3 regions of the Paenibacillus sp. CFBP13512 genome follow, and region 1 is predicted to be linked to each of the others. Evidence: predicted binding sites of a transcription regulator. Region 1 holds the regulator's gene; each other region holds the start of a gene.

Region 1 (8,421 bases):
ATATAAAGTTGATCTTGAGAATCAAATGCGATATTAGAAATATTTTCTATAGGTTCCTGACCAGCAGGCGCTTTGTCGCTAAGATCTAAATAAATAGAGCTATAATTACGAAGCTCTTCTGAATTTAGAGGAGAACTTTGCAAGTATTTGGCATCTACTTTGTTAATCTTTGCTTGATTTTCTAAAGTATAAAATAGGTCGCCAGCTTGGTTGAAAGCAACAGTGACAATAGTATCAGCATAGTAACCACCATATACGATAGAAGTAACTGTCCCAGAGCTTAATTCAACTTTTGATATGCCTGAACTACCTTTTGCAAGATAAACAGAACCGTTGTGATAAGTCATACCCAAGTTACTAAGGATATTCAATTGATCAATATCATTTTGATTTGCAGTAGCAACAACATCAACTGTACGTTTTGAAGGATAAGATCTTTTTCCGGCTGGATTCTCTGCAACATATGTAATGACGTATACTCCAGGTATATTAGTATCAATCTGACTTACTGGTACAGAATTTAAAGTATATGTAATATCAATTTTTAATTCATCTTTACTATATACACTATCCGATACATTCCAGCCTTCTTCAATAAAAGGTTCTCCTTGCTTTAATGTTATATCATAGTCTCCAGAAAGACTGAAGTTAGGCGTACTTATAACCTCATTACTTGCTACCAAATTACTTGTTTCTTCCTCACTTGCAAAAAGCGTAGCAGGCGCTGACCCCATTAATGTCACCACCAACACTAAAAACATCATCATAAACTTTCTCATTTTACTTTAATTCCCTCCATTTATAATTATATTGAAATCCTTTACTAATATAACAGATGCTACTCAATATGGGTAAATTAAAATTCACACAATTTAAAGCTATATGATATTTTATGTAACTCTATATATGTTCCTCATTTCCTGCTTCTTCCTAAACGAGTTATTCAAAATTATGCTTATGCACCTACACCAGCGGAGAGGAGAAAATCATTCTGAAAGAGCGAAGCGCTCGCCTTTGTAAATGAATCCTGACTGTGAAGCAGTCATTTAAAGGATTCATTTACAACAAGCGACGACAAGAACGATTTTCTCCTCGCAGCGCCACCCCACGAAAAGCTAAAATTTAAATAACCACCCACCCTTTGATTTTCAAAACCGTCTTCTTCTGGTATGCTGATAGGTGAACATTTCGACATCAGGTTGAGACGACAGCAAGGAGAGGATTTAGACATCCATGAAATTTGCCGTACTGGATTTTGAGACCACAGGTACTCAGTCCACCGATGATATTATTCAAGTTGGGCTTGCCATTATAGATCATGATTTAAGTATTTCCACCGTATATTCTTCTATGGTGAAGCCAGGAGTGCCTATTCCTCCTTTTATAGAAGGTTTAACCGGAATTAAAAATGAAGATGTAGTCGACGCTCCAGAGTTAGATGATGTCATTTTGGAGATGATTCCTCTACTAGAAGACGCTGTGCTTGTTGGGCATAACGTTGGATTTGATTTAGGATTTTTACAACGAGCTTTGGATCAGACCGGATATTTGGCTTTTACAGGTCGAGTATTAGATACTATGGATTTATTGCGTATTTTTTTTCCGAATCTTTCAAGTTACCAGTTAAGTATGGTCAGTAAAGATTTAGGATTTGTCCATGATCGTCCTCACCAAGCAGATAGCGATGCGTTAGCGACAGCTCATGTATTTCTGAAATGTTTGGAAGAATTGAATGACCTCCCATTGATTACGGTACAACGATTATCTGAACTATTTGATAATCAGGATAGCGATCTAGGTTGGTATTTTGATGGAGTACGGATGGAGAAAGAAGCACAGCCGATTCAAGATTTAGACGAACATCGCTTTTTCCGTCAATTGGCGTTAAAAGTAGGCGATTGGAATGAGATTTTACCTGCTCATGAAGAGCGTGGAAATATGCCACTTGCCGATGTGTCCTTTGATGAATTTTTGGAGCAAGTGAAACAGAATTTGCGTAATTTACTTCCTCATTATGAAGAACGTGAACCGCAGAATCGGATGTTTGAAGAAGTGATCAAAGCGATGACGGATGATAAACATCTATTGATCGAAGCAGGAACAGGAACGGGCAAATCGTTAGGTTATTTATTACCTTCGATCTATCATAGTGTAAAAGAAAACGATCGTGTGATGGTAAGTACACATACGATTAATTTGCAAGAACAGTTACGAGAACGGGATATTCCATTACTGACTCAAGTGATTCCATTTACATTTCGTGCTGCCGTATTTAAAGGACGCCAGCATTATTTGTGTCTGCGCAAATTTGAGCATAAAATAAATACAAAAGAATTTCAAAGTCCTAAAGAAGATGTATTGATTGCAGCTCAAATGATTGTCTGGTTAAATTCGACGGAAACCGGTGACGATGAAGAGCTGAACATGGGTAACCGTGGAGCCGATTTCTGGGAGACGGTAGCGAGTGATACCGATTCTTGTCTTGGTCGTGCATGTCCGTGGTTCCGCAAATGCTTCTACCATCGTGCGAAGCATGAAGCAGGTACAGCTGATGTCGTTATTACGAACCATTCCAAATTATTTACCGATGTCAAAGCAGGGCACCAATTATTGCCTGCTTATGATCGATTGGTGATTGATGAAGCGCATCATTTAGAAGATGTAGCAGGTAAGCACTTGGGTATGCATATGAAATATTTCACATTGGTTCATCCGTTACTTCGTTTGTTCAAAGACAGTAAAAATGGTCAGCTGGCTATTTTGCGTCAACAGTTAGGTTCATCTGGTAATGAGCGTGGTATGGATTGGGCGATAGCGATAGATAATCTATATCCTGAAATTGTAGATGTCAAAGAAAACTGGGACAAATTGAGTGAATTATTATTTGCTTTATTACCTCAGCGTAGTGATGCTGCTCCGGGAGAAGCTGGACAATTTACATTACGTTTGTTACCTGAGAAGCAACCAACAGAATGGACGGTAATTACGGATTTGGAGAATCAGATCCATATCGGACTGAGTCAATTGATTCGTAAAGGCGAACAAGTAATGAATCAGATCAAAGAAAGCGATGAACAGTTAGGCACAGATAGTCTGGTGACTGATGTATCGGGTCTATTCAAAGATTTGACTGTCGTTCGAGACGATCTACGTCAATTTGTGAAGCTGGAAAGTACAGATACAGTCTACTGGTATGAAGCCAATGGAAATTACCGTAGCAAGTCTTTACAGATGTATGCTGTGCCTGTGGATGTGAGCAAGCAATTGAAAGAGTACTTTTTCGATAAAAAGAAAAGTATTATTCTAACATCCGCAACATTATCAATAGAAAAGAAATTCCAATATATGATTGAACAACTGGGACTTGTCGAAGCGGAAAAAGAAGGCAGATTGATGACTGAACAGTTATCTTCACCTTTTAATTATCGTGAGCAATCGCTATTGTTGATTCCACGTGACTTCCCAAGTGTCAAAGGCAGTGTCGGTGATGCATTCTTTGTAGATACATTAGCGAACTCGTTAGCAGAGACTGCGAAAGCAACGCAAGGACGAATGATGGTTTTATTTACCTCATATCGAATGCTCAAGCAGGTGTATGAACCATTAAAAGAGAAGTTATCACATAGTGATATTGCTGTATTTGGTCAAGGCGTTGATGGAGGGAGTCGGACGAAGCTTACTCGTAGATTCCAGGAGCGTTCTGCTTCTGTATTGCTTGGAACAAGTAGCTTCTGGGAAGGTGTCGATATTCCTGGCGAAGCATTAACATGTCTGGCGATTGTACGATTACCTTTTCAACCGCCCAATCATCCATTGCTAGAAGCCAAAAGCGAACGGCTTAAAAAAGAAAAGAAAAATCCATTTATGAAATTATCTGTACCGCAAGCAGTTATCCGTTTCAAACAAGGTTTTGGTAGATTAGTACGGACATCTAGTGATCGGGGAATCGTTATTGTCTATGACACTCGTGTGATCGAGTCCTATTATGGCAAGCATTTTCTATATTCATTACCCGGTCCCAAAATGGAACATATGCCGACAGAGCAGATGGTACCCCGTATTACAGAATGGCTTAGCCAGGCCGAACCTGAAAAGGAAACTGTAAATCAAGAGGGGGAGCAAGCATGAAATCCGACAAAATATCAGAAGCAGTCGTGCGAAGACTACCTGTATACCTTAGATATCTGAACGAACTTCACACCCGTGAAGTTCCCACAGTGTCTTCGCAAGAATTGGGACAAAAATTAGATTTGAATCCAGCACAAATTCGCAAAGACTTAGCTTATTTTGGAGATTTTGGACGTAAAGGAATCGGGTATGATGTATCCTATCTGATTGAGAAAATACGTCATATTTTAAAATTAGATCAACAGATCAATGTCGCACTTGTAGGTGCAGGTAATCTAGGGCATGCCCTTTCGAACTATAATATGTATTTGAAAGAAACGATGAAAATCGTAGCTGTGTTTGATTCTCTTGAACCCAAAGTCGGTTCGATGATCAATACATTAGTTGTACAACCGATCGAAGAACTTGGAGCAACAGTCAAAGCGAAAAGTATTCGTATTGGTATTATTACTGTGCCTAATATTGAAGCACAGCGTGTAGCAGATCAATTGATTGAAGCAGGGATCGAAGCCATTTTGAACTTTGCACCGATTATTTTGAAAGCTCCACCGCATATTCGTGTACACACTGCTGATTTTACAACGGACTTACTAAGCCTTGCCTATTATCTGGAAGATGGAAAGGAACATGAAACTAATGAATAACACCTCGAACAAATGGGTTATCAAAAACGGTATGTTTGCTGTAATGAGTGAAGAAAAATCGATGCTTTTCGGACATATGGTGATTGAAGATGGATGGATCACTTATCTTGGAGAAGAAGAGCCTGTGATTGAAGAAGGAACAACAGTAGTCGATGGTAATCATTTGTTCTTTATCCCGGGTCTAGTGAACAGTCATGGTCATGCGGCAATGTCTTTGCTACGTGGATATGGCGACGACCTTGCACTACAAGTATGGTTACAGGAAAAAATGTGGCCGATGGAAGCGAAGTTTACCAGTGACGATGTATACTGGGGAACATCATTATCTGTACTTGAAATGTTAAAAGGCGGTACTACGACATTCCTGGATATGTATGATCGTTCAGAGCGTGTTGCTGAAGTCGTAGAGCAATCAGGAATGCGTGCTGTATTGATGCGTGGTGTTATCGGCTTATGTTCAGAAGAAGAGCAAAAGCAAAAGTTACAACAATCTATCGACTTTGCACGGGATTGGCACGGTCAAGCTGATGGACGTATTACAACAATGATGTCTCCACATGCGCCGTATACATGTCCTCCTGCATACATCGAACAATTTGTACAAGCAGCACATGACTTGGATTTGCCGCTGCATACACATATGTCTGAGACGTTAGCTGAAGTACAATTAAATGTAACTGATTATGGATTACGTCCTGTAGCTCATTTGGAGAAATTAGGATTTTTCACGCGTCCAGCCCTTTTGGCACATGCTGTTCATTTGAATGATGAAGAGATCGAAATGCTTGCGCAACATAAAGTAGCTGTTTCGCATAATCCAGGTAGTAATCTGAAATTAGCAAGTGGTGTTGCTCGTGTTCCTGATTTATTACGTGCAGGTGTAGTCGTTTCTTTAGGAACAGATGGCCCGGCAAGTAATAACAACTTGGATATGTTTGAAGAGATGCGTTTGGCAGCTCTTATTCATAAAGGAGTATCCGGAGATCCAACAGCGGTACCTGCATTAGAAGCATTGAAAATGGGTACAGAATACGGTGCGAAATCTGTATTTTTGAATGACGTAGGTACATTTGCTGTCGGTATGAAAGCCGATATTACGGCATTAAATGTAGATCAACCGCATTTCTTGCCACGTACTGACTTTATCTCACATACCATTTATTCTGCATCAGCTAAAGATGTATTGCATGTCTGGGTAGATGGTAAGCAATTGATCAAAGATGGTATATCATTAACACTGGATGAAGAAAAAATTCGTCATGAAGCCCAAAGTGCTTTTGAAGGTTTGCTCAAACGCTAACCGGAAGTCGACAGGAAAGGATGGCGTGTTTTGCGAAATTTGGGAAGTGGAAAATGGATCGCAATCATTATTGTAGTAGTAGGATTGCTTGTATTAGGTGTTAATCAATTTTATGTTCATGTTATGGCGCAGCCATGGAGTAAAGAGCAGCTGGCGATCAACAGTGCACAGGAAAAGGCTGATATCGTATCTGTGACACGTACATTTAATTCTGTCTGGACAGATACTTCAACGTATTGGGTAGTTGAAGGTAAGAACATAGCACAAGAAGACCTTATGGTCTGGGTGAAGTTCAATATTGATGGCTCAGTCGCTGAAGGTGCTAATGCCGTACATGTTGAGAAAACAGCAGGTACAGTGACATACGAAAAAGTAAATGCTTTACTACAAAATGATCTGCCTGGAGCAGAAGCTGTACGTATTGTTCCCGGTTCATTCAAAGGAAAATATGCATGGCAAGTCTTTGCCAAACTCAATGAACGTTACTATTATATTTTTTATAATTTCCGTGATGGAGCTAAATTAAGCGAACCGATGGAACTACCAGCGATATTAAAAGGAACAGGTCAAGAAGAGTAACTCAAAAAGCATGATCTTTTGAATTCAGTGTATGAATTCATCCAGATCATGCTTTTTTGTTGTAATGGAGATATAGGATTATAAGCGGAATTGTAAAACAGTGCTTTGTAATTTCTCTGCCATCGCATGAAGTGTAGCCGTATGCGCTGTGCTTTCTTCAAGGAAAGCTAACTGCTCTTCTGTAGCCGCACTTACACTTTCGGTATTTGAAGCGACATGATCGGTTAATCCTGAAATATTTTCCATCGATTTTACAATTTTCTCCGAATGACCGGATAAATGATGAAGCGAATCGGTGACTTCTTTAATCTCAGCGGTTGTATGATCGGTCAAAGTTTTGATCGTATTGAACAGATTTCCTACAGAATGGGCAGCCGTGATACCTTGACTCACTTCTTTAACCATACTTTCAACCGATTCAGTTGCACCTCTAGTCTCATTCTGAATCGTATTCACGAGTTCTTTAACACGTTTAACAGAATCATTCGTTTCATTGGATAGTTTGCGAATTTCGGAAGTTACTACAGCAAATCCACGTCCATGTTCTCCAGCCCGAGCCGCTTCAATCGCAGCATTCAGTGATAATAGACCTGTTTGTGAAGCGATAGAAGAAATAGCATTATTGATTTCTTCGATTTCACTAGAGCGTTTGTTAAGCGACGAAATAATGATTTCCAGCTTACTCATCCGTTGCTGAATTTGATCCATTTGATTCATAACATGAGATATTTCTTTATCACCTAGTAAAGCTTGTGTCTGTGCTTGTTGAGCGACATTCATTGCTTGTTGACTGCTTTGATCGATCTGCTGAATATCTTTATTCACATCATATACAGCTTGTAGACCGCCTTCAACAATTTTGACCTGATCTTGGGTACTATTTGAGAGGTCTGACATAATATCAGCTACATGTTCTGCTGCTTTGCCTGTTTCAGACGTTCCACTTGCTACATCTCTAGAAATAGAAATGACCTGTGCTGCATTATCATTAATTTCATGAACGAGATGCCGCAGATTATTTTTCATACTGTTAAAAGAAAACGCTAGCTCGCCTAGTTCATCTTTTTGCTTGACGGTTACATCTTCAATATTAAGATCACCTGTAGATATCGCTTTAGCCGCTTTATTTAATTTCTGTAATGGCTTGGAGATCAGACGAGAAATAATGATACCGATGATAATAGCTAGAGCAAAGTTAATAACGCTGATCGTAATTGCTAGTTGACGAGCATGTAATACTTTTTGCAGATTTTCATTTTTAGCAGTTTCCATAAGAGCATCTTGCTGATCTGAAAATTGTTGAGCAAATTTAACAATAACACTACCTACAGGAATAACGATTGTAATGATATCGAGATAAGACTGATCCAGTTGTGTAGGAGGAAGGTTAAATAATTCTTGAGCATGTGTTTTGTAATAGTCATTCATTTTGAGCATGTAATCTATTTTTTCAGTATCTTCAGTAGAGACGACTAGACTTTTCATATCTGTTAAAAGTTGGGTCGTCTGATCGTTGGTACTTAATAATTGAGAACCATAATAAGAATCACGACTTAACATATAGGTCTGCATATATCCATTTTGACTGGTCGCATAAAACTTTAAATTATCGGCTTGCGATTTAAGTGTGACATAACGATCTAGAATTGTACTCATTGATTTTTGTATTTGTTGTAGAGACATAATATAAATGACTCCTGCACAGCCAGCAATCAGGGCAATGGCAAGAAATCCAGCTAAAAGCTTATGCAGGATAGATAGACGCATCAG
Region 2 (8,421 bases), on a different contig from region 1:
TAATGATACGGGAGGTACAGAGAATGCATCACATATTGTTCGTATGTACCGGTAACACCTGTCGAAGTCCTATGGCGGAAGGTTTTATGCGTAAGCTTGCGAGCGAGCGCGGTGTCGATGTGGAGGTTCGTTCAGCCGGTGTAGCTGCTGTAGATGGAATGTCTGTATCCCGTCATGCCGAAGCGGTTCTCAAAGATCATAATATACATGAACAATTATTATCTTCCTCTTTGACTGGAGCAACTATTCATTGGGCAGATCTCATACTCACATTAACAGGGAGTCACAAGCAACATGTGATTCGTAATTTTCCAGAGTCGGCAGGCAAAGTGTACACGTTGAAGGAATATGCAGAAAATGATCACAAAGTGCTACGCGATCTCAAAGAGTTGGATAGCTTATACGCAACGATCGAAATGAATCGTTCTTTAGGCGAAGAAGTACATCCGACTGATCGTCAGCGGTTGATCGAAATTCAACAGCGTATTCCAAGCTTCGATATTGTAGATCCTTTTGGCGGTAGTCGGGATGATTATGAAGTCGCCGCAGCTGATATTCGTCTTGCATTAGAAAAGTTAATCGACAAGATTCAAGCCTATCGTACGCAATAAGCTAGAGGTTAATTTTAGAATAGATATTGATTTTACGAAAAACATGTCTTATGATGTAACTCATAAGAGAGATCCGATGTAACTGGCGACGAGAGTGGAGATGAACCACGATGGAGCATCGGAACATACGGCCGGTCGCCTGGGCAAAAGAGCAGACGTGCGATATTTTTCGCGCACGTTGTGCTCTTTTTTTGTTCTTTACATGTTGTAACTCCTTCTCTCATCTTGTTGTCGCCGTTAGCCCTATGCTTGCGCTATAATAAAAAACGAGTGCATTGCACACGTACCTTTTGCAGATAGTGAATGAGCTAAGAAAGCACAAGGAGGATTGAACGATGAGTGATCAGGAAAAAATACAACAAATTCGTTTAGATGCCGCAGCTATTGTACGCGAGTTAGCAGAAGAAGCTAAGCTAGATCGCCATAAGCTACTGGTGATCGGTGGAAGCACCAGTGAAATCGCAGGCAAACATATCGGAACAGCCGGAACGTTAGATGTTGCTGAAGCATTGGTGGAAGGGATTCGAGAAGTACAAGCTGAATACGGATTCCGGTTAGCTTTTCAATGTTGTGAGCATTTGAATCGAGCATTGGTGATGGAACGAGATACACTGGATCACTACAATTATAATGAAGTCGCCGCAGTACCGATTCCCAAAGCAGGCGGATCGATGGCAACCTATGCATATCAGACATTTGTTCATCCTTGTTTGGCAGAACAGATTGAAGCACATGCAGGTATCGATTTTGGAGAGACCTTGATCGGTATGCATTTGAAAAGAATAGCGGTCCCTTATCGACCTGCAATTCGTTTTGTAGGCGAAGCTAGAGTCAACGCAGCGCGTACACGTCCACCTTTGATTGGTGGCGAAAGAGCCGTCTACACACCGATGGTTCATGCAGATCGATAAGCTTAAATAGTTGATCTCTAAATTTAAAATAAGCAATCCAAAACAGGTATTCAACCGATCTCTAGGAGGAATTAAACAATGATGGAGCAATTACGAAAGAACGATCCGGCAGTACTAGAAGCAATGGGACTTGAACTTAAGCGTCAACGTGACAACATCGAATTAATCGCTTCTGAAAATATTGTAAGTGAAGCGGTTATCGAAGCTTTGGGTTCGGTATTAACGAACAAATATGCAGAAGGCTATCCAGGCAAACGCTACTATGGCGGTTGTGAACATGTAGATGTGGTTGAAGATATCGCTCGTGATCGTGCGAAGCAATTGTTTGGTGCAGAACATGTCAATGTACAGCCTCACTCAGGTGCACAAGCGAATATGGCGGTTTATCTTGCAGCGCTCAAACCAGGTGATACTGTTCTAGGGATGAACCTTGCTCATGGTGGACATTTAACACATGGTAGCCCTGTAAATGCTTCTGGGTTGTTGTATAACTTTGTGGCTTACGGTGTACAAGAAGATACATTCCTTATCGATTATGATGAAGTTCGCAAAGCAGCGTTCAAACATCGTCCTCGTATGATCGTAGCTGGTGCTAGTGCATATCCGCGTACGATTGATTTTGAAAAATTAGCTTCGATTGCAAATGATGTAGGTGCTTTATTTATGGTGGATATGGCGCATATCGCAGGATTGGTAGCAGCTGGAGAACATCCAAGTCCTGTACCTCATGCGCATTTTGTTACAACAACAACACACAAAACACTTCGTGGACCTCGCGGCGGTATGATTATGTGTACTAAAGCATGGGCACAAGCGATTGATAAAGCAGTATTCCCGGGTTCACAAGGTGGTCCATTGATGCATGTTATTGCTTCCAAAGCAGTTTCTTTCGGTGAAGCATTACAACCTTCTTTCAAAACTTATGCTCAAAATGTAGTCAAAAATGCAAAAGTGCTTGCTCAAACATTAGTAGACGAAGGATTGACCATCGTTTCAGGGGGTACAGACAATCACTTGATGCTTGTGGATACACGTAGCGTGAATATCACAGGTAAAGAAGCAGAGCATGTTCTGGATTCTGTAGGCATCACAACGAACAAAAATGCGATTCCTTTTGATCCAACAAGCCCGTTTATTACAAGTGGTATCCGTCTAGGAACACCAGCAGCGACTTCTCGTGGTATGGATGAAGCAGCAATGGTGAAGATCGGTCAAATTATTGCGATGACGCTTAAAGCACCTAAAGATGAAGCTGTTCTTGCCCAAGCAAGTGCGCAAGTTGCTGAATTAACAAGCCAATACCCTTTATATCAACAAATGAATTATTAATTTCAAAACCAAATAAAGAGCTCCTTAACACCGTTAACTTCTAGATAACCGGCAGAAATTCTTATTTCTGTCGGTTTTTAATTATTTTTTTTAAAAAAATTTGAAAGATTTACTGCCATTTAAGCCATTTACCATTATAATAGAAAAGACTGGGTGGAAATGCTGTAGAATTTGTTTTTATCTGGTAATTGTAAGCGTTATATTGATAGACTCAATATAGAAAATGGATTTTGCTATGCTAAAAATCATGTTTGATAAGAGCTATATTTACGCTCATCAAAGTATGAAGTATTAAAAAGAAATAATTCGACAGGATATCGGATGAAATTGCCCACAGGGAATGATATAATAGACGAGGTTTATGGGGTAAGAACGTATTCCCCTAATCCTTTTGCTTTGTGGAATGGCCACAAAACCTGATGTGATAGCAAATAGGATGTAGCTAATGTTTATTATTGAAAAGTACCGGAGGGAAAAACCATGGCAAAATTAGTAATATGCGATCATCCTTTAATTCAACACAAATTAACATTTATTCGTGATGTACAGACTAACACGAAAGATTTCCGCGAGCTTGTTGACGAAGTCGCAACATTAATGGCTTACGAAATCACACGTGATATTCCACTTGAATCAATTCCGGTAGAAACACCTGTAATCAAAACAGAAGGTAAAGTCATTTCTGGACGTATGTTAGGTCTGATTCCTATTTTGCGCGCAGGATTGGGTATGTTAGATGGCGTTCTTAAATTGTTGCCAGCAGCTAAAGTAGGACATGTGGGATTGTTCCGTGATCCAGAAACATTCCAACCGGTTGAATATTATGTGAAGCTTCCGACAGATGTACAAGAACGCGAATTGATCGTTATTGATCCAATGTTAGCAACAGGCGGTTCTGCTATTGCTGCGATCGATGTTCTTAAAAAGCGTGGATGTACTCAGATCAAAATGATGAATCTTATCGCTGCTCCTGAAGGGGTCAAAGCTGTTCAAGACGCTCACCCGGATGTAGATATTTATGTTGCTGCATTGGATGAGAAGTTGGATGAGCATGGATATATCGTACCTGGACTCGGCGATGCCGGAGACCGCTTGTACGGAACCAAGTAAAGCGAGGTAATCCCAGACTTATGAAAAAAATTAAAGTAATGACTATTTTCGGTGTACGTCCTGAAGCAATCAAAATGGCTCCATTGATTTTGGAATTGCAAAAACATCCTGAACATATTGAGTCAATCGTTTGCGTCACTGCGCAACATCGTCAAATGTTGGATCAGGTTCTTGAAGTTTTTAATATCACTCCAGACTATGATCTTGATGTAATGAAAGATCGTCAGACGCTAAACGAAATTTCGATGCGTGTACTTAGTGGCTTAGAGCCAGTATTGCAAGAAGTGAAGCCTGATATTGTTCTGGTTCATGGAGATACGTTGACTACGTTTCTTGCGAGCTATGCTTCATTTATGCAGCAGATTAATGTGGGTCATGTGGAAGCAGGACTACGTACGTGGAACAAGCTTTCACCTTATCCTGAAGAAATGAATCGCCAATTGACAGGTGTACTTGCAGATTTACACTTTGCACCAACAAGTTGGTCGGCAGGCAATTTGCTAAAAGAAAATAAATTGCCGTCAAGCGTGTATATCACAGGCAACACGGTTACAGATGTGTTTCAATATACTGTACAGCCTGATTATCACCATCCTGTTTTGGAATGGGCAGAAGGTAAACGTCTGATCTTGATGACTGCACATCGCCGTGAATCACAAGGCGAACCACATCGTAATATTTTCCGCGCGGTCAAGCGTATTGCTGACGAATTTGAAGATATTGCTATTGTGTATCCAGTGCATCCAAGTCCAGCTGTCAAAGAACCTGCTCATGAAATATTAGGCAACCATCCGCGCATTCAGTTGATCGATCCTCTGGATGTTGTCGATTTGCATAATTTTTATCCGCATACGCATCTGATCTTAACCGATTCAGGTGGTCTTCAAGAAGAAGCACCTTCATTTGGTGTTCCTGTGCTGGTGCTACGTGATACCACAGAGCGTCCAGAGGGAATAGAAGCAGGTACACTTGAAATGGTAGGTACAGATGAAGAGAAGATCTATGAGCGTGCACATGCACTGCTGAGCGATCCTGAACTGTATGCTTCGATGAGTGAAGCTTCTAATCCTTATGGTGATGGTCAGGCATCGCCACGGATTGTCAATGCTATTTTGCACCATTATGGTATTTTAGAGGATCGTCCTGAAGAGTTTCACACAACGTTCAAAAAAGGTCCCACAGTCGTATTGTGAAAAATGATTCCACAGTATACAGTGGTACTGTAGGGTTAGTGTGATGAAACGCTTCATATCAACGATGTTCTGTGAAAGTCTTGCGTTAATGCGCTAAAGGAAGATGGTTTGACAAAGGCTTAGCCGATTCAGTACAATGAACTGGGATTCCGAGGGTGGAGTGTAGAATGGCAGATGAACCCAAATCAAGCAATTCAAGTTCAAGCCCGTGGAAAGCGGTTGGACTTGTGAGTGTGATTGGAATAGATTTAGCTGTATGTACACTCGCCGGATTCTGGTTCGGTTCCTGGCTGGATAAAGTATGGAATAGTTCAGGAATAGGAACCGGACTCGGAGTACTTGCAGGTATGATTCTAGGTATTTTCGGTATTGTTCTTATCATTAAGAAAATAGTGGGGGAAACGAATGAATGAAATACCAAGTTACATTTATTGGCTGACCCGGACTACCTTTGTTTTTCTAGCTCTTTGCTTTGTAGCGGTTGCATTCCTGCCTCAATCTCGTCCGATCGCTTTTGGGATGATCATTGGTTCGGCAGTCAGTTATATCAACACCAAATATTTAGCTAAAAAAGTAAGTATGATGACTGAAGCAGCAGCAACAGGTAGAAGAGGACCGAAGGGTCTAGGGTTTGCACAACGTGCAGCAATTTCGATCGGAGCGGTAGTACTTGCTATTGAGTTCCCGCATTTGTTTGAAATTCATGCCCTAGCTGGCAGTTTGGTGTTCGCACCATTCGCGCTAATTGTTATCGGTTATTTCCTTTCTCGCCATGAGCGTGATAACTCCGATAATGAAAGGGGTGAGAAAAATGCATGAATCACCGATGATAAACGTCGGGGGCATCGATTTTGATTTATCTATCATTATTGCGTTGATTGTTAGTTGTGCTGTAGTGTTTATTCTAGTGAAACTAGCAACGCGTAATCTATCGGTAGAAAATCCAGGCAAGCTGCAAAACTTTATGGAATGGGTCGTAGAATTCGTTCAAGGACTGATTTCCAGTACAATGGACTACAAAAAAGGAAAGCCTTTTCTTTCTCTCGGTTTGACTTTGATTATGTTCATCTTTGTTAGCAATATGCTTGGGCTTCCATTTGGTTTAGTGTTCGATTATACAAGCGTAGAAAAAGCTACAGCTTTTGGTCAACCATTAACATCTGTAGTGGACGGACTGGCAAAAGGAAGTCATGGTGTGGAAGTCGCTTGGTGGAAATCACCTACAGCTGATGCTGGAGCAGCGATGGGTCTGGCACTAATCGTATTCATTCTTGTCCATTACCTAGGTATGGTCAGAAATACGAAGTCATACTTCAAACACTATTTCAAACCGTTCTTTTTCTTTTTCCCTATCAACTTGATCGAACAATTCTCCAAACTGTTGACACACGGTATGCGGCTATTCGGTAATATTTTTGCCGGCGAAGTTCTTATTGCGGTATTACTTAAAATGTCAGGCGTATGGTACGGAGCAATCGCTTCGGTTGTAGGTCTTATTGTATGGCAAGGATTCAGTATATTTGTTGGCTCTATCCAAGCCTTTGTCTTCACGATCCTGGCTATGGTATACATATCACAGTCACTAGAGACGGAAGAAGATCACTAAAATACTATCGGCACGTTTCGGCAACTTTTGAATAGTTGGTATCATCAGTCACTGTGTAAGGGTTCAAAGTTCGGAAGTAGGATAACCTTCATACCGGGCTCAATATAAATTTACTATCTCACATATCTTTAAGGAGGATTTTTAAATGGGAGCATTAGCATTTCTAGCAGCTGCTATCGCAGTAGGTTTGGGCGCATTGGGCGCAGGTATTGGTAACGGTCTAATCGTAAGTAAAACGGTTGAAGGTATCGCTCGTCAACCAGAAGCAAAAGCAACATTGCAAACAGTTATGTTTATCGGTGTAGGTTTGGTAGAAGCATTGCCAATCATCGGTGTAGTATTGGCGTTCATTTTCTACGCAGCAGCGTAAATCAAGCACACACATTGGCGGGGAAGGCCACAGCCATCCGCGCCTTCTTTTTAGCGTGCAGGGTACCTGAGAATTATTTAGATGTTTTGAGGAAGGAGTGAGCTGATTTGCATTTTGTATGGAGCAGTCTTGTAGTTACAATTATTGCTTTCTTGATTTTATATTGGTTATTAAGTCGTTATGCATTCGGTCCATTGTTCTCTGTCATGGAGAAAAGACGTGAGCTGGTTAAACAGCAAATGGATGAAGCTGCATTAACACGCAGTCAAGCAGCTCAATATGTCGAAGACCAAAAAGCTGCACTTCAACAAGCACGTAAGGACGCTCAAGATATTATTGAGCAATCCCGTCAGACAAGTAATCGTCAAGCTGAACAATTAATTACTCAAGCTAAAGAGGAAACGACGCGTCTTAAAGAAGAAGCGGCTCGTGAAATCGAAAGCGAGAAAAATAAAGCTGTTGCTGCACTTCGCAGTGAAATCGGCGCCGTCTCTGTACAGATCGCTTCTAAAGTACTGGAAAGAGAAGTGGATGCCAAAGCCCAAGATCAGTTGGTTGACAACTATCTGAAAGAAGTAGGGATTAGACAATGAGCCGGGATACAGTAGTATCTACGCGTTATGCCAAAGCCCTTTTCGAAGCTGCATCTGAAAATGGCGCTGTAGAAGAGACGGAACAAGAACTAAAAGCAATTGTTGAAGCTTTTGCACAAGATGCAGATCTTCGCAATTTTATAGCAACACCAAATGTATCTTTTGAAGATAAACGTCGTGTGATCGAAACTGCTTTTGCAGGCAAAGTATCACAACCGTTAATTCATACCATTACATTGTTGATCGAACGTGGAAGATATGGAATATTTGGCGAGTTGTTAAATAGTTACACTGAGATCGTAAGTAGAACTCTTAAAGTAGTCGATGCTTTTGTATATACACCTTATCCTTTAGATGAGCGTGAGCAAGCAGAAGTCATTGCTAGATTCGGACAACTATCAGGCAAACGAATTCGTGTGCAAAATATTGTAGACAAAACTCTTCTTGGCGGACTTAAAGTCGTCATCGGAGACATGCTGTACGATGGAAGTCTTTCAGGCAAGCTTAACCGTCTGGAAAAGTCTTTTCAAAGACAAGCACAGTAGATAGGGGGGACTGACTTGAGTATCAGACCTGAAGAAATCAGTACATTGATTAAAAGTCAAATCGAGCAATACAAAAACGATATTGAAGTCGTAGAAGTCGGAACGGTTATCCAAGTAAGTGATGGTATTGCCCGTGTATACGGTTTGCAAAAT
Region 3 (8,421 bases), on a different contig from region 1:
GCGTAAAGCAGGTACCCATCGTTCTACGGCTGAAGTGATCGAAGCGGTACGGATGGCACAATCTTTATCTGCTCTACATGGAGGAAGTATTCCAGTGTTGCGTGATCTACAGGATGCGGCACAGACTTTACTCGGACATGGTGATCTATCGGTGATCGCTGAATCGTTAGCTCAGATCAACGTAGGAACAACGATTGGACAGCTTGCTGAAGGGGTCAGTCAGACTCCGATTCAAGATGATCTCAATCGCTTATTACAACAATTGAAATTAACCAAATACAAAACCACAATCGCCCAAGACCTGATGCTAGATTTACGTGAAAATCGGCGTGTGCAATCGAAAGAGTCGGCTTTTTTGGATCTTCACCGCTCTTTTTTATTTCATCGCTTACGTCTGTTAAATATCCATTTTGTTCAACAACAACAGACTCAGCAAGATCAAGCCACATGGGCAGAACGTTGGATTATTCAGTGGTCGCCTGAAGTGGAGATTCAAGTGGTAGAATCGACGTTGCTAGGTGAAACGGTAGAAATTGCCGCCGCTTATGTATTACAGCAAAAGTTAGATCATTGTTTGACGATTGCAGAAGCATCTGACCTGATCTTAATCGCTTGTGAAAGTGGCATGGTTACGCAGTTAGAAAATGGTCGCCAGACGCTACAACGACTGGCTGTCGATAATCAAGATGTTATCCAGATTACATTAGCCGCCAGAAGCTTATCCAAAATTATTCAATATGGTGATCTTCGCCGCATAGATACGATGCCTTTGATCCCATTATTAGAGCAGTTATTCACGCGTGCTTCTTTATTTCTGGTGACTAGCTGTCAGTGTAATGATGAAGTAGCCCATGAAATGATGAAGTCGATTAGCGAACTGCATACGATAGGACTGGATCATAGCGAGCAACTGGATTACCAATTATGGATAGAGCAACTTACTGAAGTGATGGAACGAGACGATTTGAATGCCAAATTATCCGGGTTCGCTTGTTCGTTATTGATTGAGCGTAATCAGGTGTCGGCAACACAACTAGCGGCAGAGGTATCGAGACGATTATCGCCAGGTGTACCTGCTGATCTGGGAGCAGGTTGGTTCGAAGGACTATCCAGTCGTAATCGCTATATGTTATTGTCACGTACAAGCTTATGGGAGCAACTTCATCAATATATTGAATCATTAGAAGATGATGATTTTGTACGTGCTCTTGTATTTTTAAGACGTGCATTTAGTACCTTTTCGCCATCTGAGAAAAATATGATTGCTGAACTGTTAGGCGAATTATGGGGTGTGAATACCGAACAAGCTGCTGAAATCCTGACGGAAGAATTGAAGGAGGAAGAAGCCAAAATGATTGATGACCTGAATGATTTTGATTTCGAAGACTTTTGATGATGAATCCTACTGATAATGAACATCAAAGATTGTCCCGTTGGCGATTGATTCTAGGAGCTGATGCCGAGCAACAATTGGAGCGTCAGACTTCAAGTACAATCGAAGGAATTACACTTACAGAAGAAGAAAAGATTATGGATCAAGCATTGGCAGCTATTTATGATGATACATCAGGTCAGGGAGGTAATTCCGGAGGCGGTAATACAGGTGGAAAAGGAGCAGGTAAAGGTCCTTCTTCGCCAACATTAACACGCTGGCTGGGAGATGTACGTACTTTTTTTCCAGAAGATGTGGTATCTATTATCCAGAATGATGCGATGGAACGTAAAGGATGGAAACAGCTTTTATTTGAACCTGAAGTATTATCTCAAGTAAAGCCGGATATTACGCTGGTGGGTACATTAATGGCGTTAAAAGGTAAAATTCCTGAAAAAACAAAAGAAACCGCGCGCTTACTGATCCAGTCTGTTGTCGATGATCTGGTCAAACGATTAGAACAAGATATACGTCGTGCTGTAACAGGAGCACTTAATCGTCGTCAACATTCACCATTGCCTTCGTTAAGTGGAATTGACTGGAAGCGCACGATTCAGCGTAATCTCAAACATTATAATCAAGAACGTCGTCAGATCATTCCTGAGAAATTCTATTATTTCGATCGTGCACGTCGTAGTCACGAATGGAAAGTCATTATTGATATTGATCAGAGTGGCTCCATGGCAGATTCGATTATTTGGGCGTCGGTGACTGCTTCTATTTTTGCGAGTATGCCTGCACTCGATACAAGAGTGGTGGCTTTTGATACGAGTGTTGTGGATCTGACAGAACAATGTAACAACGATCCGGTTGATATGTTATTCGGGATACAGCTAGGTGGAGGAACCAATATTGATAAGTCAGTCGCTTATTGCGAACAATTTATCGAGGAACCGAAAAAAACGCTGTTTATTCTGATCTCTGATCTTTATGAAGGTGGCAGTCAAGCCCGTCTAATTCGCCGGATGCGTGAATTGAAAGAAGCAGGTGTCAAAACACTATGTTTGCTTGCTCTGTCTGATGAAGGTAAGCCTTTTTATGATAAGCAATTAGCTCAAAAGTTCACTCGTGATGGTACGCCTAGCTTTGCTTGTACACCAGCTCTATTACCGGCATTAGTAGAAGGTGCGTTGAAAGGGCAAGATTTGACTGATCTGGTGAAGCGTTTGGGTATTGCTATCGATTAATCTTGATATATGTATGTATCAGCCTTGGATCGCACAGATGAAGCAAGATCAAGGAGACGTGACCGATGAAGCATATTTTTCTTATTCGTCATTGTCAGGCAGAAGGACAAGCACCTGATGCACGCTTAACTACACTCGGGCAAAAACAGTCACTCCAGCTAGCTGATTGTTTCAATGATATTCCGATCGATTATATTGTATCTAGTCCTTATGAGAGAGCTTATCGCACGATCGAACCGCTTGCTGTTAAAAAATCATTATCGATTCATACCGATATCAATTTGCAAGAACGAGTCTTATCTCAGGACAATCTACCCGATTGGTTAGAAAAGTTAAAGTTAACATTTGACGATTTGGATCTATGTTATGCCGGTGGAGAATCGAGTCGGCAAGCGATGGATCGAGGGATCGCTGTGCTTGATAAAGCTATACGTACAGATGCCAAGCAGATTGCAGTGGTCTCGCATGGCAATTTAATATCGCTTTTACTCAAATATTATAATGATCAGATTCAATTTGAACACTGGCAAGCTTTGTCTAATCCAGATGTGTATCAATTGGTATTTGATGATGAATATCAGTTGCTTCATATGGAACGTATATGGCAATCCTTTAAAGGTATAAATAGCTTAAGAAGATAAAGTATTCGTGGAGTTGAACCATCCCTTATGCTATGATGAAATTGAGGTGAACACAATGAGTACAGAACAAGAACACAATGAAGTAACAGAAGAATCCAAGCAAGCACAAAAAGTCAGCCAGGCTGAAGCGGCTAAACGTTTGTTAGCAATGAAAAAGCAAGCAAACCAACAAGGTAAAGGCTCTAATAATGGATTTGATGGCGGCGGTAAAAAGATGAAAAGCCAGATGACCAAAAAAGTAAATAACCAACGTAAGAAAATGGGAACCTAAGCACTTTGTAATATCAGTGTGACCACATGCAATAAAAGATAATGGTATACAGAAAATAATCGAATCTTATGAAGTAAACCTATTCAGTGTTGATACTGAGTAGGTTTATTTTTTTTATCATATATCAAAATTGACTATTCTTCGTATTCCATACCGATCGATTTTTGCTTTATTTCGCTTCATGTTATGATGGAATAAGAGCATGAACAGAAGCGGAGGACAGCAAGGCATGAAGAATTTATTGGTGACCGGTTATCGTGCACATGAATTGAATATTTTTGGACAAAAGCATGAAGGGATTCCCTTTATTCAGCAGGCACTACGAAGCAAATTAATACCACTGATCGAAGAAGGATTAGAGTGGGTGATTACGCCCGGGCAGTATGGTGTTGATCTCTGGGCTTGTGAAGTGGTGATTGCACTGAAAGAACAATATCCTCAGTTACGACTATCCATTCTTTCTGCTTTTGCGAATCCTGAAGAAAAGTGGAGTGAAGATAAAAAGACGTATTATGAAGAGATTTGTAAAGGTGTCGATTATTACGGTCTAGTCAGTAAACAGCCCTATCAAGGAATCTGGCAATTTACAGCTCGGGATGATTTGTTATTTCGCAAAACAGACGGTATTTTACTGGTTTATGATGAAGACGGAGGCGAAGGAAGCCCTCGATTTTTTAAAGAAAAAGCGTTGAAAAAGCAACAAGCAGATGGTTATATCTATATCAGTATTAGCTCAGAAGACATTCAAAGTATTGCCGATGAACAGCAACTCGATCAGCAATTGGAAGAATCGTTTGCAGAATCTCCGACCGAAACGATCGATGGAACCCATCCTAATCACGATCCTTTTGAAGAGATTTGATCGATTTGGAAAAAAGTAGGTAAAAAGGAGGAGTGGAGCATGATTGGCATCAGTGCTTGCCTGACAGGAATAGCCTGTAGGTATGATGGCAGAAGCAATTTAGTGCAACCTTTAGATCAACTGATTCAGCAAGGCAAAGCGATCGCTTTTTGCCCGGAAGTGTTAGGAGGTCTGACTACACCACGCGAACCGGCAGAAATTGTAGGCGGAACAGCCGAAGATGTCTGGTCTGGAACAGCCAAAGTGATGACTGTATCGGGTGAAGATGTCACCGAATCATTCAAAGCAGGAGCTTTGGTCGCTTTGGAACAAGCGCAACAAGCAAAGATTACAGTAGCAGTACTAAAAGCCAACAGCCCTTCTTGCGGAAGTCAGATGGTCTATGATGGTACATTTAGCGGAAATAAGATCATTGGCTCTGGCTTAACAGCCGCTCTTTTTCGGCAAAATCATATTCAAGTTGTCGATGAACATACCTGTGATTTTTTGCTAGAACAATAGGAGTCACTGCCTTCTTATTTTAATAGAGTAATACTAGAGAGCGATAATTTTATCAATAACGAACAATCATGTTCCTTTCCATATACAAATCCATATAAAAAAAGATCATGCGATACACTCTACGCCAGGTACCGTACGTACTTGGATATCTTAATGTAGATAATGGTGTATTGGCATGATCTTTTTTATAGAAATAGGATAAGTGCAGTCAATCTTTGGGACAAACTAAAATCATCATTAGCATAATATTCAGGTTCAGTATATATCAATAAATAGTATCAATAATCTTATTTCTACAAACTGTATAAGTATCCACATTCTCAAATAGCATCATGTGTAGATGTAGATGTAGATGTAGATGTAAAATGCAATATTAAACGGTTTACTGCAAAGCAGCAGGAGCGATAAACCAGTGACGTTGAGGCAATTGACTCACTTGTTCACGGTTGATTTCTAGATTAGTCGCTAGAACATCGTTTGGTGTACTGGAGATCCATTTGGTCAGATCAATCGTCTCATGTTGCCCGTGGTTAAAGCCTACTAAGATACGACACACTTCAGTTCCATTGTTATAAATGTAATGCCCGGCTCCTTCTGGAACATAACCCACGTCTCCAGCTTCAAACTGATCTTCAATCAATTCTCCTTGACCCAAAAAAACAGCCATACGTGCTGTACCACTTATATAATATTGCCATTCGTCTGTATTTGGATGCCAGTGCATTTCTCGTAGTGCGCCCGGCTGAATCTCAATAATCGCTCCTGTCATATTGGTAGAAATCGGGAATAGGCGTGCAGAAGCGACCCGTTCTGTACCTCCACCGGGAACACGCTTGGGATCTTGAGCCATTAGTGGATAGCGATGCATACTGGTAAGCCCTGTAGCGCTACGTGCTGTAGCATCCAAAGTAGAATCATCCGGTACCTGCCCGTAAGCAAAATAAGATTCCTTTTTCGGCAAACGTTGTGCATCTTCAATCGAAATACCTAGATTCTGAGCGACTAATTCGATCGGAGTCTGGGCGATAAAGTCGGTAATACTAAAGGTATGTTTTTCGGTAAACGAACCGTTATTCATAATCTGAATAATATGACATTCATCCGGTCCCATGCCTTGAATCGAATGACCGTAGCCTTTGGGAAAATACCATACATCTCCACTATTAAAGTTATCTATGTACGTTGTTCCATCAGGATGTAGAATCGTTGTTCGACAACTGCCACTAACGACATAACCCCATTCAGAAGCATTGGCATGCCAGTGTAATTCTCTTAATGTTCCCGGAGCCAGTCGTAACGATACACCAGTCATCGCTGTGGATACAGGAAAGTCTGCGACAGACACCTCACGCATTTGGCCACCACTATGTTCATAGGCTGTTTGTTGTTCAAGCCTGTATTTAAATGTTTTGGTCATTATAACCCTCCATTGCTTTTATGATTAATCTTCTAAGCTAATTTGTATTTTGTCATAGCTTCTTTTTTTGCACATGGCACTATAAGCCCATCTATCGTGTCGAATAGACGGTTTCCCTTGCAAAATGGATACATTCTAATGACCAATTTGATAAAAAGGGTTATTTTGTGTCTTTATATTTCGAAAAGCTTGTGATTTAGATCACTACATATAGAAAGTAAGATGGATATACTGAATATAAACCAATAAATTTTAGATATTAAAGATTGTTTTATATATAACATACTCATGGAACAAATGGCATATAGATTCACATCAAAAAAGGGGGATTTTGATATGACAGCAACAAGAGAACGACTGGTTCTAATAGGTAACGGTATGGCGGGGGTCGCAACGTTAGAACAAATTATTAAATTAGGTGGACAATACGATATTACGGTATTTGGCAGTGAGCCACATCCGAACTATAACCGGATTATGTTGTCTTATGTTTTGGAAGGTACACAGACAATAGACGATATTATTTTGAATAGTCATGAATGGTATGAGCAAAATCAAATCACACTGCATACAGGTACAACCGTGACACGTATCGATGCCGGGCAACAAATAATTCATACGGATAATGGAATGATGGTTCCATACGACAAAGTGATTATCGCCACAGGATCGCAATCGTTTATTTTACCGATACCGGGTCATGACAAACAAGGAGTTGTTGGTTTCCGTGATATCGCCGATTGCCATCAAATGATCGATGCTGCTGCCCATTATCCACAAGCCGCTGTTATTGGTGGAGGATTGTTAGGACTAGAAGCCGCTAAAGGATTGGTGAGTCTAGGAATGGATGTCACAGTCGTCCACTTAATGGATGATCTGATGGAGCGTCAATTGGATTCTGTAGCCGCATCGATGTTACGTAAAGAATTAGAACGTCAAGGTATCAAATTCTTGACGGGTGCACAGACAGTTGAACTACTAGGTGGAGAACGAGTAGAGCAATTGGTATTCAAAGACGGTACGACATTGCCTGCTCAATTCGTCGTTATGGCGGCAGGAATTAAGCCTAATATTGCAGTCGCCAAACAAAGCAACATCGAGACCGGTCGAGGCATTATTGTGAATGACTATTTGCAGACTTCTGTAGATAACATCTACGCTGTAGGTGAATGTGTACAACATAGAGAAAGTTGTTATGGATTGGTTGCTCCACTGTTTGAACAAGGAATGATTTTGGCGAAACATATATGCGGGATTGATACTCAGCCGTATGAAGGTTCAGTGGTCTCGACCAAACTCAAAATTTCCGGTGTAGATGTATTTTCAGCAGGCGTATTTATTGAAAATGAACACCAATCAGTGATTACAGCGCGTGATGATTGGAAACGCACGTATAAAAAAATCATTTTAGAAGATCAAACGATTGTCGGTGCTGTTCTTTTTGGAGATATTACGGATGCCGCTCCATTGCAAAAGTTGATTCGTGATGGTGCACCGATGACCGATGAATTATATGCCGAATTGATGGGTACAGGCGGATGCGATCATAGCAAAAAGAAATCATCTGTCGATACGATGGCAGATAGTGAGATTGTGTGTGGTTGTAACGGTGTCACCAAGCTTGATATTGTCAGTGCTATTCAAGAAAAAGGATTAACAACGGTCGATGAGATCAAAGCATGTACCGGAGCAAGCCGTTCATGTGGTGGATGTAAGCCTGTTGTTGAACAAATTTTGCAATATGTACTGGGTGACGGAGCCACGATTGGAGCCAGTCAGGGCATGTGTAGCTGTACACCACTTAGTCGTGATGAAGTAGTTGCTGGAATCAAAGAAAAAGGACTTAAAACCATTAAAGAAGTAATGAATGTACTAGAGTGGAAGCAACCTGAAGGTTGTTCGAAATGCCGTCCAGCGATCAACTATTATCTAGGTATGCTTGATCCAGCACAATATCAAGATGAGAAATCATCTAGATTTGTGAATGAACGGATGAATGCAAATATTCAAAAAGACGGTACGTATACTGTTGTACCTCGTATGTATGGTGGGGTAACTACACCGGAAGAATTAAAACGGATCGCTGATGTATCTGTCAAATATAATGTAC

The links. Region 1 encodes Rex, which represses fermentation and respiration genes when NADH is low (regulators of the CRP and FNR family bind a similar motif). Its sites were predicted from a motif close to TTGTGAAATATTTCACAA; they were not measured.
Region 2: a site for Rex is predicted at 5,196-5,213, ahead of PaeCFBP13512_RS10585 (AtpZ/AtpI family protein). Genes of this name have one in related genera too.
Region 3: a site for Rex is predicted at 6,501-6,518, ahead of nirB (nitrite reductase large subunit NirB). Genes of this name have one in related genera too.

Annotation. Positions count from the first base shown of each region.
Region 1 covers NZ_QGAD01000001.1:73,794-82,214, reverse strand. The annotation lists gene PaeCFBP13512_RS00355 (S-layer homology domain-containing protein) at 1-779, opposite strand, end outside; gene dinG (ATP-dependent DNA helicase DinG) at 1,234-4,128, shown strand; gene PaeCFBP13512_RS00345 (redox-sensing transcriptional repressor Rex) at 4,125-4,772, shown strand; gene PaeCFBP13512_RS00340 (amidohydrolase) at 4,765-6,072, shown strand; gene PaeCFBP13512_RS00335 (cell wall elongation regulator TseB-like domain-containing protein) at 6,103-6,651, shown strand; gene PaeCFBP13512_RS00330 (methyl-accepting chemotaxis protein) at 6,730-8,418, opposite strand.
Region 2 covers NZ_QGAD01000006.1:40,881-49,301, reverse strand. The annotation lists gene PaeCFBP13512_RS10610 (low molecular weight protein arginine phosphatase) at 24-611, shown strand; ZMP/ZTP riboswitch at 680-763, shown strand; gene PaeCFBP13512_RS10605 (TIGR01440 family protein) at 947-1,522, shown strand; gene glyA (serine hydroxymethyltransferase) at 1,601-2,851, shown strand; gene upp (uracil phosphoribosyltransferase) at 3,332-3,961, shown strand; gene wecB (non-hydrolyzing UDP-N-acetylglucosamine 2-epimerase) at 3,982-5,154, shown strand; gene PaeCFBP13512_RS10585 (AtpZ/AtpI family protein) at 5,322-5,567, shown strand; gene PaeCFBP13512_RS10580 (ATP synthase subunit I) at 5,560-5,973, shown strand; gene atpB (F0F1 ATP synthase subunit A) at 5,966-6,760, shown strand; gene atpE (F0F1 ATP synthase subunit C) at 6,906-7,130, shown strand; gene atpF (F0F1 ATP synthase subunit B) at 7,238-7,723, shown strand; gene PaeCFBP13512_RS10560 (F0F1 ATP synthase subunit delta) at 7,720-8,268, shown strand; gene atpA (F0F1 ATP synthase subunit alpha) at 8,284-8,421, shown strand, end outside.
Region 3 covers NZ_QGAD01000002.1:394,962-403,382, reverse strand. The annotation lists gene PaeCFBP13512_RS04015 (DUF5682 family protein) at 1-1,393, shown strand, start outside; gene PaeCFBP13512_RS04010 (VWA domain-containing protein) at 1,393-2,619, shown strand; gene PaeCFBP13512_RS04005 (histidine phosphatase family protein) at 2,685-3,260, shown strand; gene PaeCFBP13512_RS04000 (hypothetical protein) at 3,316-3,531, shown strand; gene PaeCFBP13512_RS03995 (DUF1273 domain-containing protein) at 3,761-4,393, shown strand; gene PaeCFBP13512_RS03990 (DUF523 domain-containing protein) at 4,433-4,894, shown strand; gene PaeCFBP13512_RS03985 (cupin domain-containing protein) at 5,277-6,311, opposite strand; gene nirB (nitrite reductase large subunit NirB) at 6,648-8,421, shown strand, end outside.